One region of the Pseudomonas frederiksbergensis genome, then DNA from elsewhere that is predicted to be linked to it. Evidence: predicted binding sites of a transcription regulator. Region 1 holds the regulator's gene; the other holds the start of a gene.

The links. The regulator FliA, encoded in region 1, starts transcription of late flagellar genes. The targets are predictions, from matches to a motif close to CTAAAGTTTNNNNNNNNNNNGCCGNTAA.
Region 2: BLL42_RS31245 (methyl-accepting chemotaxis protein) is a predicted target of FliA. The motif match lies at 3,458-3,485, and genes of this name have one in related genera.

Annotation. Positions count from the first base shown of each region.
Region 1 is NZ_CP017886.1:1,237,544-1,244,806, reverse strand. Features, by position in the region: gene BLL42_RS06265 (DUF3077 domain-containing protein) at 1-201, opposite strand, end outside; gene flhA (flagellar biosynthesis protein FlhA) at 781-2,910, shown strand; gene flhF (flagellar biosynthesis GTPase FlhF) at 2,922-4,253, shown strand; gene fleN (flagellar synthesis regulator FleN) at 4,368-5,198, shown strand; gene fliA (RNA polymerase sigma factor FliA) at 5,195-5,935, shown strand; gene BLL42_RS06240 (chemotaxis response regulator CheY) at 6,101-6,472, shown strand; gene BLL42_RS06235 (protein phosphatase CheZ) at 6,504-7,263, shown strand, end outside.
Region 2 is NZ_CP017886.1:2,447,608-2,454,870, reverse strand. Features, by position in the region: gene BLL42_RS11895 (potassium/proton antiporter) at 1-1,580, opposite strand, end outside; gene BLL42_RS31245 (methyl-accepting chemotaxis protein) at 1,774-3,399, opposite strand; gene BLL42_RS11885 (hypothetical protein) at 3,679-3,909, shown strand; gene BLL42_RS11880 (cell division protein ZapA) at 3,906-4,208, shown strand; partial or broken gene BLL42_RS31025 (HAMP domain-containing protein) at 4,308-5,378, shown strand; gene BLL42_RS31020 (methyl-accepting chemotaxis protein) at 5,400-6,245, shown strand; gene BLL42_RS11870 (acyl-CoA dehydrogenase) at 6,297-7,263, opposite strand, start outside.

The DNA.
Region 1 (7,263 bases):
CCAGGCATAGCGGTCGGTTTTGCGCTCCATCGCTGCATCTTCGGCCAGCATCTTGGAGAGGTGGAGCAGGTCAGAGACGTGGGACAAGGCAGTGAGCAGCGGGACACCACTGTTGACGCGGAACAGGGCTTGATCGTGGTGGATGGAGAAGGGGGTGAGGCCGGCGGTTTTCAGGTCTTGGAGATGGGGAGCTTTGTGCATGGTGAGTTCTCGTTTACTGGTTGGAGCTGCCTCGTTCGTTTCCAAGCGAATGGGTGGCAGCTGTACGCAGGTTGGAAACCGGGGTAAACGAGCCCGGCAGACCCGAAGGTCTCCCGCGCACAGCCGCCATAAAGCATGGGCGTAAAAAAGCGCCAGCATACGTTATGAAGGGCGCTTTTGCGCCGTTTACACTTCGGGTTTCCACGCCCGGCCACTGATTTGGCAGCGACCACCGAAGACTAGTGATGCGATTTCCGAGGGGCAACCTTGAAAACCTGTCGGACGTTTCCCGGTGTTTTGCAGGTTTGTGGTCGTATTCTTAGGACAGGCGTTGAATGTTCCGGCCCCATCGCGGGCAAGCCACGCTCCTACAGAGGTCGGCGCTGACCGCAAAATCAGCGTTCGACACAGAACCTGTAGGAGCGTGGCTTGCCCGCGATGAGGCCGGCCCAGACACCACAAATCCTCCCGCAACTCCTTCTGTTTCAAACCCCCGCAAAAGTTGGAAGGCTTCTTGCAATAGCCGGTCTGCGCCCGCTTCAGGCGTCAAAAGTTTGCTTCAAGGAACGGGGAATACCGGTGGATCGCTCTCAGTTAATCAACAGTGCCCGCAGCAACCTGGCAGACCTCAGTCGAGGCAATCTGGGTGTGCCGCTGTTGCTGCTGGTCATGCTGGCCATGATGATGTTGCCGGTCCCGCCGTTCCTGCTCGATGTGTTCTTTACCTTCAACATTGCGCTGTCGATCGTCGTGCTGCTGGTCTGTGTCTATGCCTTGCGGCCGCTGGACTTTGCGGTGTTTCCGACGATCCTGCTGGTCGCCACGCTGATGCGGTTGGCGCTGAACGTGGCCTCGACCCGGGTGGTGATGCTTCACGGTCAGGACGGTCATGCCGCCGCCGGTAAGGTGATTCAGGCCTTCGGTGAGGTGGTGATCGGCGGTAACTACGTGGTCGGTATCGTCGTCTTCGCGATTTTGATGATCATCAACTTCGTCGTGGTGACCAAGGGTGCTGGACGGATTTCCGAGGTCAGCGCACGTTTCACCCTCGATGCGATGCCAGGCAAGCAGATGGCTATCGACGCCGACTTGAACGCCGGCCTGATCGACCAGCCCCAGGCCAAGCTACGTCGTATGGAAGTGGCCCAAGAGGCTGAGTTCTACGGTTCGATGGACGGTGCCAGCAAGTTCGTGCGCGGTGACGCCATCGCCGGTCTGTTGATCCTGTTCATCAACCTGATTGGCGGCATGGCGGTCGGGATCTTCCAGCATGGCATGACCTTCGGTGATGCTGGCAAGGTCTACGCATTGTTGACCATCGGTGACGGTTTGGTGGCGCAATTGCCATCACTGCTGTTGTCCACCGCTGCGGCGATCATGGTGACTCGTGCTTCCGGTTCGGAAGACATGGGCAAGCAGATCAATCGGCAGATGTTCGCGTCCCCCAAAGCGTTGGCAGTGGCGGCCGGTTTGATGGCGGTCATGGGCCTGGTGCCAGGCATGCCGCACTTCTCCTTTCTGAGCATGGCGGCTGTGGCCGCGGGCGCCGCGTACCTGTTCTGGAAAAAGCAGAACGTCACCAAGGTTCAGGCTCTGGAGGAGGTCAAGCGCCAGCAGGAGCTGCTGCCTTCGCCGGCACGGGCCATGGAAACCAAAGAGCTGGGCTGGGATGACGTGACCCCGATCGACATGATCGGTCTGGAAGTCGGTTACCGGCTGATTCCGTTGGTGGATCGCAACCAGGGTGGCCAGTTGCTGGCGCGGATCAAGGGGGTGCGCAAGAAGCTTTCCCAGGATCTGGGTTTCCTGATGCCGACCGTGCATATTCGCGACAACCTCGACTTGGCGCCGAGTGCCTACCGTCTGACCCTGATGGGGGTGATTCTCGCCGAGGCGGAGATTTATCCGGATCGCGAACTGGCGATCAACCCTGGACAGGTCTACGGCACGCTCAATGGCATCACCGCCAAAGATCCGGCCTTTGGTCTGGAGGCGGTCTGGATCGAAATCAGTCAGCGCCCGCAGGCACAGTCTCTGGGCTACACCGTGGTCGATGCCAGTACGGTGGTGGCGACTCACCTCAATCAGATTTTGTACAAGCACTCCAGCGAGCTGATCGGCCACGAAGAAGTTCAGCAACTCATGCAATTGCTGGCCAAAAGCTCGCCAAAGCTGGCCGAGGAGCTGGTGCCGGGCGTTGTTTCACTGTCGCAACTGCTCAAAGTGCTGCAAGCCTTGTTGGCCGAACAGGTTCCGGTACGCGACATTCGCAGCATTGCCGAAGCCATCGCGAACAATGCCTCCAAGAGTCAAGATACTGCCGCTCTGGTGGCCGCCGTGCGGGTTGGCGTATCGCGCGCTATCGTCCAAAGCATTGTAGGCACTGAGTCCGAGCTGCCTGTGATCACCTTGGAGCCAAGGTTGGAACAAATATTGCTCAATAGTCTTCAGAAGGCAGGACAAGGCTCGGAAGAGGGTGTTTTGCTGGAGCCAAGCATGGCAGAGAAGCTGCAGCGTTCGTTGATCGATGCCGCGCAGCGTCAGGAAATGCAAGGTCAACCGGTGATTCTGCTGGTAGCAGGTCCGGTACGCGCGATGCTCTCGCGGTTCGGACGTCTGGCAGTCCCGGGGTTGCATGTGTTGGCGTATCAGGAAATTCCTGACAACAAGCAAGTGACCATCGTTGCGACAGTAGGGCCCAACGGCTGAGGTAGTGGTTTATGCAAGTTAAGCGTTTTTTCGCCGCCGATATGCGTCAGGCCATGAAGCTGGTTCGCGACGAGCTGGGCGCGGATGCCGCGATTATCGGTAATCGCCGGATCGCCGGTGGTGTCGAGCTGACGGCCGCCCTGGATTACAAGCTGTCGGCCCTGGCCCCGCGTGTGCCGAACATCGAACTCGAAGACGAGTTGCGCAAGACCCAGTCGCGGATCGTCACGGCTCAGGCTGAATTGAGCCTGCGTGGCGATGGTGAGGGCGACGCGAGCGTCGGTACCAATCGCCAGCTGTTCGCCGGCCTGCCGCTGACTGCTGCGGAACCTTTGGTCGAGCCGAGCTTCGCTGAGCGGTCGCGTCCTGCTCCCGCGCCAGCACCGGCTGCCGGGGTCGATCCGCGCGCTTTCGACTCGATGCGTTTCGAGCTCAATGGTTTGCGTGAATTACTCGAAGTGCAGTTGGGTTCGCTGGCCTGGAACCAGTTGCAAGGCAGTCGTCCGCAGCAAGCCAATCTCTGGCGTCGCCTGCAACGCATCGGCCTGTCCGGCCCGCTGTCGCGCGATCTGCTGGAACTGATTACTGAAATTGAAGAGCCCCGTCAGGCCTGGCGCATGTTGTTGGCGCACCTGGCGCGGATGATCGTCACCCCTGAGATCGAACCGCTCGAAGAGGGGGGCGTGATTGCCATGGTCGGCCCTGCCGGCATGGGCAAAACCACGACACTGGCCAAGCTGGCCGCACGTTATGTGCTCAAGTACGGCGCGCAGAACATCGCGCTGGTGAGCATGGACAGCTTCCGCATTGGCGCTCAGGAACAACTCAAGACCCTGGGGCGTATCCTCAATGTCCCGGTGACTCACGTCGACCCGGGCCAGTCCCTGGCTCAAGCCCTTGATCCGCTGCTGCGCAAGCGTGTGGTGTTGATCGACACCGCCGGTCTGCAGGCCAGTGACCCGGCATTGCGCATGCAGCTGGAAAGCCTGGCCGGTCGCGGGATCAAGTCGAAGAATTATCTGGTGCTGGCCACTACCAGCCAGAAACAGGTGCTGACGGCCGCTTATCACAGTTACAAGCGGTGCGGGCTGGCAGGCTGCATCCTGACTAAACTGGATGAAACGGCGAGTCTGGGCGAAGTGCTGAGCCTGGCAATCAGTCACGAATTACCTGTCGCTTATCTGACCGATGGGCCAAGGATCCCGGATGATCTACATTTACCGCGCCGGCATCAGTTGGTCAGTCGCGCAGTAAGCGTGCAGATGCAGGAAGAACCCAGCGAAGAAGCCATGGCTGATATGTTCGCTGACCTCTACCACAGCCCGACCAAGCGCGTCGGCTGAGGTAATAATGAATAGATTTGTATCTACATCGATGGCCTGCCATGCATTGTTCCGAAGTGAGCGCGCAGCCAGTCATGTAGCCCGCGTCTAAGCAAGACAAGGTAAAGAACGAACATGGGCAGCATGCATCCCGTACAGGTGATCGCAGTGACCGGCGGCAAAGGTGGCGTCGGGAAGACTAATGTGTCAGTGAACTTGTCCCTGGCTCTTGCTGAGCTCGGCCGGCGCGTCATGCTGCTGGACGCCGATCTGGGGCTGGCGAACGTCGACGTCCTGCTGGGGCTTACGCCCAAGCGTACGCTGGCCGACGTCATCGAAGGCCGCTGTGAACTGCGTGATGTATTACTTCAGGGGCCGGGCGGAATTCGTATTGTTCCCGCAGCGTCCGGTACCCAGAGCATGGTTCATCTGAGCCCGGCCCAGCATGCAGGCCTGATTCAGGCATTCAGCGACATTGGCGATAATCTCGACGTATTGGTGATCGACACGGCAGCGGGTATTGGTGAGTCGGTCGTCAGTTTTGTTCGCGCAGCCCAGGAAGTGTTGCTGGTGGTTTGCGATGAGCCGACCTCGATCACCGACGCCTACGCGCTGATCAAACTACTCAACCGCGATTACGGCATGAACCGCTTCCGCGTGCTGGCCAACATGGCGCAAAGCCCTCAGGAAGGACGGAATCTGTTCGCCAAGTTGACCAAGGTCACGGACCGCTTTCTCGACGTCGCCTTACAATACGTCGGTGCGGTTCCTTACGACGAATGCGTGCGCAAGGCCGTGCAGAAGCAGCGCGCTGTGTATGAAGCGTTTCCTCGCTCCAAATGTGCGCTGGCGTTCAAGGCCATCGCGCAGAAAGTCGATACCTGGCCGCTGCCTGCCAACCCGCGTGGGCACCTGGAGTTTTTCGTCGAGCGTCTGGTGCAGCAAACTGCGGGTCCGGTTCTATGACAGCCAGCGGTTACAACCTGTACAAAAAGTCGGCGCGTGACGCGCAGTACGAGCTGATCGAGCGTTACGCGCCACTGGTAAAACGCATTGCCTATCACCTGCTGGCCCGCTTGCCGGCCAGTGTTCAGGTCGAAGACCTGATCCAGGCAGGAATGATCGGTTTGCTTGAAGTGTCGACCAAATACGACGCGAGCAAAGGCGCGAGTTTCGAGACGTACGCGGGGATACGTATCCGTGGCGCGATGCTCGATGAAGTCCGCAAGGGTGACTGGGCGCCACGCTCGGTCCACCGCAATACCCGGATGGTGAGTGACGCGATTCGCTCAATTGAAGCTAAAACCGGGCGTGACGCTAAAGATCACGAGGTTGCGGCCGAACTCCAATTGAGTCTCGACGATTATTACGGGATTTTGAATGACACCTTGGGCAGTCGCCTATTCAGCTTCGACGATCTGTTGCAGGACGGCGAGCATGAAGGACTGCACGAGGATGGCGCGAGTGCTCATCTCGAACCGTCGCGTGACCTGGAAGATGAACGCTTTCAGGCTGCACTGGCGGATGCGATTGCCAATTTGCCGGAGCGTGAGCGACTGGTGTTGGCGCTGTACTACGACGAAGAGCTGAACCTCAAGGAAATCGGTGAGGTCCTGGGGGTCAGTGAATCGCGGGTCAGCCAGTTACACAGCCAGTGCGCGGCCCGTTTGCGGGGGCGTTTGGGGGAGTGGCGAGCGCGCTGACAGCAGTGTGGGGACACTGCGAACGAAACAGGCATGGCGTAAAGCTGTGTCGGTCTTCATCCGTTGTGCTCCGACAGTCGTTGAGTGCTCTGCCTGATTGATTGAATGGCGTGTTCAGGTGCTGAACGCGTTTAAGACTGCTTGGAGGTCGAATTGGACAAGAACATGAAAATCCTCATCGTTGATGACTTCTCAACGATGCGGCGGATCATAAAAAACCTGTTGCGTGACCTTGGGTTCACCAACACGGTCGAGGCCGACGATGGCGTCACTGCCATTCCGGTACTCAACAGCGGGAGCATCGACTTTCTGGTAACGGACTGGAACATGCCTGGCATGACCGGTATCGATTTACTGCGTCACGTGCGCGCCGATGAAAAGCTCAAGCACCTGCCGGTGTTGATGGTCACTGCCGAAGCCAAGCGCGAGCAGATCATCGAAGCCGCTCAAGCCGGTGTAAACGGCTATGTGGTCAAACCCTTCACGGCCCAGGCGTTGAAAGAGAAGATCGAAAAAATATTCGAACGCATCGGTTGATGTGCGGAGCCACTGCGCCACGGGGGGAGCTATGGAGCAAAGAGAATCTTCACAGGGCGATTTCGAATCGACTCTGAAAAAACATGCCCAGGAACTGGTCGAAAGCCTTGAAAAGGGCAGGTTCGGCGACGCTGTGCAACTGATCCATGAGCTCAACCAGACCCGTGACCGCGGCCTGTACCAGGAGGTGGGCAAGCTCACTCGTGAATTGCATAGCGCGATCGTCAATTTTCAGATTGACCCGCACATGCCGCAAGCCGAGGAGGTTTCGCAGATCACGGATGCTACCGAGCGCCTGTCCTATGTGGTCAAGCTGACCGAAGCGGCCGCGAACCGGACCATGGACCTGGTCGAGAACAGTACTCCGCTGGTCAATGGTCTGAGCACTGACGCGCAGGCCTTGAGCGCAGACTGGGGGCGCTTCATGCGCCGCGAAGTCGGTGCCGAAGAGTTTCGTGAGCTGGCCCGGCGCGTCGACGGTTTCCTGACGCGTAGCGTCGAGCAGGCTCAGGTCGTCTCGGGCAACCTCAACGATATTCTGTTGGCTCAGGATTACCAGGACCTGACCGGTCAGGTGATCAAGCGCGTGACCCAATTGGTCACCGAAGTCGAAAGCAACCTGCTCAAGCTCGTGCTCATGGCCAGTCAGGTGGACCGCTTTGCGGGCATCGAACATGACCGTGAAGCGATGCTGGCTGAAAAAGATCCGCAAAAACATCTCTCGCAGGGTGAAGGTCCGCAGATTCATGCCGATAAACGAGAAGACGTTGTGTCCGGTCAGGACGATGTGG
Region 2 (7,263 bases), 1.2 Mb from region 1:
CCGAGCGGCATGTCCGGATCGACGCCTTCGAGTTGCAGCCCATACAGCGCTGAAACCGCCCCCAGCTGGGCGTCGCCTTCCAGAACGAAGTCGCCGAAGAAGCGCAGATCGAGGCCGCGTTGGGGTGCCTGACTGAAGAGTTTTCCGAGCGCCGGCAGGTTGTGTTCATGGCCGATAACGCAGAGCAAATCGCCGACTTCGAGCACCGTACTACCCGACGGATGGAGCAGTTGCTGGCCGCGAAACAGCGCCGCGATACGCGTGCCTTCGGGCATTTTCAGCTCGCGAAGAGCGGCGCCGATGCACCATTTCTCCGCGCCAAGACGATAAACGAACAACTCCCACTCGCTGGTGACATGCACTTCGAGGGCGGCCCGGGAGATCGGCGCGGGTTCTGGCGGGACGGTCACCTTCAGCAGCTTGGCGACCCACGGCAGGCTGGTGCCCTGCACCAGCAGCGAAACCAGAACGATAAAGAACGCAAGGTTGAAATACAGCTGGGCATTCGGCAGCCCGGCCATCAACGGGAACACCGCCAGAATGATCGGTACCGCACCGCGCAGGCCAACCCAGGAGATAAAGGCCTTTTCGCGCCCATGGAAGGCCTTGAACGGCAGCAGGCCAACCATCACCGAGAGCGGTCGCGCAAACAGAATCATCCACAGCGCCAGACCGAGGGCGGGCAGGGCAATGGGCAGCAAATCATGGGGTGTCACCAGCAGCCCCAACACCAGGAACATGCCGATCTGCGCCAGCCAGGCCATGCCGTCGAGCATGTGCAGAATGCCGTGGCGGCTGCGCACCGGACGGTTGCCGATCACCAGGCCGCACAGGTACACCGCGAGAAAACCGCTGCCATGCAGGGCGTTGGTCAGGGCGAACACCACCAGACCGCCGGCGATCACCAGAATCGGATACAGGCCGGCGGCCAGGTGGATTCGATTGACCATTTGCAGCATCAGCCAGCCGCCACCCAGACCGATGATCGCGCCGATGCCGAACTCACGAAACAGGTGCCCGAGCAGGCTCCAGTGCAGACCGGTCTGGCCGCTGGCGAGCATGTCGATCAGGGTGACGGTGAGAAACACCGCCATCGGGTCGTTACTGCCGGATTCGATTTCCAGGCTGGCGGTCACCCGCTCGTTCAGGCCTTTGCCACCCAGCAGCGAGAACACCGCCGCGGCGTCGGTGGAGCCGACGATGGCGCCGATCAGCAGGCACTGGATCAGGTTCAGGTTGAACAGCCAGGCGGCGGCCATGCCAGTCAGCCCGGTGGTGATCAGCACTCCGACCGTGGCCAGCGACAGCGCCGGCCACAACGCCACGCGGAAACTCGCAACCCGGGTGCGCAACCCGCCGTCGAGCAGGATCACGGCCAGCGCGAGGTTGCCGACCAGGTAGGCGGTTGGGTAGTTATCGAAGATGATGCCGCCGCCGTCGACGCCGGCAGACATGCCCACGGCGAGGATGATCACCAGAATCGGGATCCCGAGGCGGGACGAAAGTGAGCTCACCAGAATGCTCGCACCTACCAGCAACGCGCCGATCAAGAACAGGCTGTTGATGGTCGTCGCATTCAATGGCAGTACTCCGGAAAGCTTAAAGACGGGCGCAAACTGACCATGCAGTCTGCGTGCCAGCGATTCTAACCTGTTGAAATGTGATGCTGTCAAAAAGCTTTTGAAGATCAAAAGATCGCAGCCTGCGGCAGCTCCTACACCAATCCTCCGTAGGCGCTGCCGCAGGCTGCGATCTTTTCCGGGTTACGCGTAATTAAAGGCTAAACCGTCCAACCATATTGTTCAGGTCCAGCGCCAAACGCGACAGCTCATTGCTGGCGGCGCTGGTCTGGTTGGCACCGGTGGCCGATTGCACCGACAGGTCGCGGATGTTCACCAGGTTGCGGTCGACTTCACGGGCCACCTGGGCCTGCTCTTCGGCGGCGCTGGCGATCACCAGGTTGCGCTCGTTGATTTCGACGATGGCGCTGTTGATGGTGTCCAGCGACAGGCCGGCACCACGGGCGATGTTCAGAGTCGATTCAGCGCGTTCGGTGCTGTTGCGCATCGAGTCGACGGCGTGTTCGGTACCGCTCTGGATGCTGCCGATCATGCGCTCGATTTCGCTGGTCGATTGCTGTGTGCGATGCGCCAGGGCGCGAACTTCGTCGGCCACCACGGCAAAACCGCGACCGGCTTCACCGGCACGCGCAGCCTCGATGGCGGCGTTCAGTGCCAGCAGGTTGGTCTGGTCAGCCAGGCCGCGAATCACGTCCAGCACCTTGCCGATGTCTCGCGACTCGTTGGCCAGGTCGCCGATCAGCGTGGCAGTGCTCTGCACATCGGCACTCATGCGTTCGATGGCGCTGACGGTTTCCTGCACCAGGTCGCGGCCGTCACCGGCAGAAGTGGTCGCATTTTTCGAGGCTTCGGAGGTGCTCACTGCGTTGCGCGCAACTTCTTCCACGGCGCTGGTCATTTCATTGACCGCCGTCGCGGCTTGCTCGATTTCGTTGTTTTGCTGAGTAAGGCCACGGGCGCTTTCGTCGGTGACGCTGTTCAGCTCTTCGGCGGCTGAGGCCAGCTGAGTCGCCGAACCCGAGATCCGTTGCAGGGTGTCGCGCAGTTTCTCCTGCATCTTCAACATGGCCTGCAACAGGCGTCCAGCTTCGTCGCTGCCGTCGACGATGATCGGCCGGGTCAGATTACCCTCGGCGATTTCTTCAGCGGCGCTCAGTGCCTTGGCGATTGGCTGAGTGATGCTGTTGGTCAGCAACCAGGCGAAGAGCAGGGTCAGGCCAGTGGCGATCACCAGCAACGTCACCACCAGGTCGAAGGCCGAGGAGTACTGGTCAGCGGCTTTCTGGTTGGAGTCGGTGGCTTGATCGTTGTTGATCTGCATCAGCCGGTTGAGCACGCTGTTGATCGCCTCGGAGTTGGTCAGCAGCTCGGTGTTGAGCAGCGTGCGCAACTCATCGACCTGGTTGTTGCGCGACAGGCTCTTAATGCGGTCTTCCAGCTGACGGTATTGTCCCTGCAGCTGCACGTACTCATCATAGGCCGCACGTTCTTGCGGGCTGTTGATGACTTTTTCGTAATCGGACTGGGCTGCGCGAGTTTGCTGGCTGCGTTGATCGAACAGCGCGAGGGTCTTTTGCTGTACGTCCGGCTCACGGTTGGTCAGCAAGCGGTAAGACAGCACCCGCTGGCGCAAGGCGAGCTGGGTGAATTCGTCCAGGGCCTTGATGCTCGGTACGCTGTTTTGAACGATGTCTTCACCGGAAGCGCGAATTTTGCTCATTTGGTTCAAGGCGAACACACCCAGAATCAACATCAGTGCGCCAATCAGGGTGAAACCGGTGAACGCCCTGGGGGCGATATTCATATTACGAAGGGACATGGTGTCTACCTGGGAGAAGAGCGCGATCCGTGCGACTTTGAGACTGGGTATGCATGACTTATCGGTCGTACAACTAAAGTCTTGAGCCGTTGTGCGCTTTTGCCGCAGATCAGTCGTACTGACGAGCTGTCAGGAACCAGAGCGGACAATCGCAGTCTTTAAAACTCGCAAGCAAGGTCGCCGCCAGGTAAATCAAGGCTCTGCGCCCGAATATCCCTGGCGCCTGTGGTGACTTTTCTTTATCGTACGCGCCCTTTGAAAATGCCCGGAAAATCAAAAATGTTGGAAGCATCCCTAAGCCAATTGGAACAACTGGTCAGCGACCTGGTGCAACAGAACCAGGAACTGCTCGGCACGAACGCAACATTGAGCGCAGAACTGGCCCAGGCCAAGGATGAGAACGAAAGCCTGCAACTGAGCCTGATGGAACAGGAAGAGAAGCAGGGCGCCACTGTCGCGCGCATTCAAGCGCTGGTTGAGCGCGTGAGCGCAGGACCTGTGAACGCATGAGACACGGTGCCGACGGGATAAAAGTCGTCTCGATTCTCGGGGAAGACTATTCGATCAAGGCGCCGGCCGGGGAAGAGCAGACCCTGCTGGACGCCGCATTAATGTTGAAAGCGGTGCTGGCCGAGACCAAAAAGAAATACCCGACCCTGATCGGGGACAAACTGCTGGTGCTGACAGCGATGAACCTGTGTTCGCAGCAGCTCGACATGCAGAAGCGTCATCAGCAGGAACTCAACCGTTACCAAGAGCAAGTCAGCGCCACGGTTGAAGTGATTTCGAAGACGATCAATCAGGCCTGATCAGCTTGCGCACAACCAAAGAGTAGATTGTCGATTTAGTTGTATACAATCGGCACGGCTGTTGCAGTAGTTTTGCCTCTTACTCTTTGGGGGTGCTTCATGCAGTTCTGGCGACGCAGTATTCAATGGCAGTTGATCCTGAGCATGGGCACCGCCCTGCTGGTCAGTATTCTGATCGTGGTCGGCATTTATACCTTGGTGGTCAACCGTCTCGCCCAGCGCTATCTGGTCGAGCAAGCGCTGCCGTCAAGCATCGAAGCGATGCGCAACGACATCGAACGGATTCTGGTCCAGCCGCTCACTGCGGCCAAGGACATCGCCAGCAACAGCATGGTGCGCGAGTGGTTGGCCGACGGTGAAAACGCTGACCGGGCCAACGGCTTCGTCAGCTACCTGGAAGGCATCCGCGCCGAGCACAAAGCCTTTACCGCGCTGATCGCAGGCACTGAGTCAGGCCATTACTACACCGAAAAAGGGCTTGATCGGACCCTCAGCCGATCCAGTCCTGCAGACGCCTGGTTCTACGCCTTCCTCGACAGCAACCAGCCGCGCACCCTCAATATCGACAAAGATACGGCGACCGGCGAGTTGGCCTTGTTCATCGACCTCAAGGTCTCGCAGGGTGGCAAAGTTGTGGGCATTGCCGGGTTGGGCCTGAGCATGAGGGAGCTCTCGGAGCTGATTCACAATTTCAGCTTCGGTGAGCGCGGGAAGGTCTATCTGGTGCGCTCCGACGGATTGATCCAGGTTCATCCCGAAGCCGAGTTCAGCAACAAACGCCAGTTGGCCGAGCAGATCGGTGGCCCGGCGGCGCAAGCGGTGATGGGCCATCAAGGCCCGACCAGCAGCGGTTTTGTGCGCGATGGCGAAGACTACCTGGCCCTGAGCCTGCCATTGCGCGATCTGGGCTGGACCCTGGTGGCCGAAGTGCCGCAATCGCAAATTTACGCCGAGGCCCGACACGCGATGTGGCTGACCAGCGCCATCGGTTTGGGCGTTGCGCTGGTGTGCCTGTTATTGGTGGTGTTGCTGGCCCGCGGCCTGGTTCGGCCGATCCGGCAGGTAACAGCGGCACTGGTAGCGATTGGTAGCGGTGGTGGCGATTTGACCCACAGGTTAGATTCCAGTCGTGCCGATGAGCTGGGCGACCTGGCTCGAGGCTTCAACCGTTTCCTTGAAAATCAACGCAACATGATCGGCGAAGTGCTGGCCACCAGCGAGCGTTTGCGCACTGCCGTCGGGCAGGTTGCGCGAGTGGTGGAGAACACCGCCGAGCGTTCCGGTCGACAGCAGGAAATGACCGACATGGTCGCCACCGCCGTGCACGAGATGGGCCTCACGGTGCAGGAAATCGCGCAGAACGCCGGCAACGCGGCGGTCGCCTCGCAAACGGCCCGCGATGAAGCGTTGCAGGCGCGTGAGGTGGTCGGCGGTTCAATCCGGCATATCGAAAGCATGTCCGATGAAATCGGTATTGCTGCCAGTGCCGTCGGCGAGCTGGCGACTCAGGTAGCGTCCATCGATCAGGTGCTGGCGGTGATTCGCGGGATCTCCGAGCAGACCAATTTGCTGGCATTGAACGCAGCAATTGAAGCCGCGCGCGCCGGAGACATGGGCCGGGGCTTTGCGGTGGTGGCGGATGAAGTGCGGACACTGGCGCGCCGTACGCAATCGTCCACCGATGAAATCCAGCAGATGATCGGCAGCCTCAAGCAGGGCGCGGAAAACGCGGTGTCGTCGATGCACTCCGGGCAAGCGGCAACCGGTACAGGCGTCGAGTCGAGCCAGCGCACCGGGGCGTCGTTGACGGCGATTACCGGTCAGGTCGAACGCATCAGCGACATGAACCATCAAGTGGCAACGGCGACCGAAGAGCAGTCGGCAGTGACTGAAGAAATCAACCGCAACGTGCAGGGGATTTCCGATCTGGCGCGGGCCACGGCGGGCGAGGTGAGGGCGTGTCGTGAGGATTGCCAGACGTTGCAGCGGTTGGCCGATGACCTGGCGCGCCAGATGGGTGGGTTTCGGTTGAAGTAGCAGGAATCAAAAGATCGCAGCCTGCCGCAGGCTGCGATCTTTTTTTATCGGTCAGAACCACTCATCCTGCATGTTCAGGCATGTATCATCCCGCGCTTCAAGAATCGTCAGTTCATGATGGCAACCCGGCACTTCCCACGTCAGGAAATACCGCGCCGCTTGCAGCTTGCCTTTATAGAAGCCGACATCCGCCGCATTGCCCTTGGCCAACCCTTCTTCAGCGCGGATCGCTTGCTCCAGCCAGCGCCAGCCGATCACCGTGTGACCGAATGCCTTGAGATACAGCGCCGAGTTGGCGAGGCTGCTGTTGACCTTGCCTTGGGCCAAGTCGGTGAGCAGGCCGATGGTCACGGTTTGCAGCCGCGCTACCAGGGCCTCCAGTGGTTGGCGCAATGGAGTGAGCGCCTCAAACGCTTGCGCACGTTCGGCAGTCTCGGCGATCAAGCGAATCAACTGTTTGAGCCCGGCGCCACCGTTTTGTGCCAGTTTGCGGCCCAGCAGGTCCAGCGATTGAATGCCGTGGGTGCCTTCGTGGATCGGGTTCAGGCGGTTGTCGCGGTAATACTGCTCCACCGGGTATTCGCGGGTGTAACCGTGGCCGCCGAGGATCTGGATCGCCAGTTCGTTGGCCTTCAAACAGAATTCCGACGGCCAGGATTTGACGATCGGCGTCAGCAAGTCGAGCAGTTCATGAGCCTGTTTGCGCGCCGCTTCGGTCTCAAGGGTGGTGGTGTCGTCGAACAGTCGCGCCGCATACAAACCGAGGTCGAAGGCGCCTTCGACGTAAGCCTTCTGGGTCAGCAGCATGCGTTTGACGTCAGCGTGCTGAATGATCGAGACCGGCGCAGTGTTCGGGTCCTTGCTGTCTGGCAGGCGACCTTGCGGACGCTCGCGAGCGTACTCCAGCGAGTACAGGTAACCGGCGTAACCGAGCATCACCGCGCCCATGCCCACACCGATCCGCGCTTCGTTCATCATCTGGAACATGCAGCTCAGGCCTTGGTGCGGCTTGCCCACC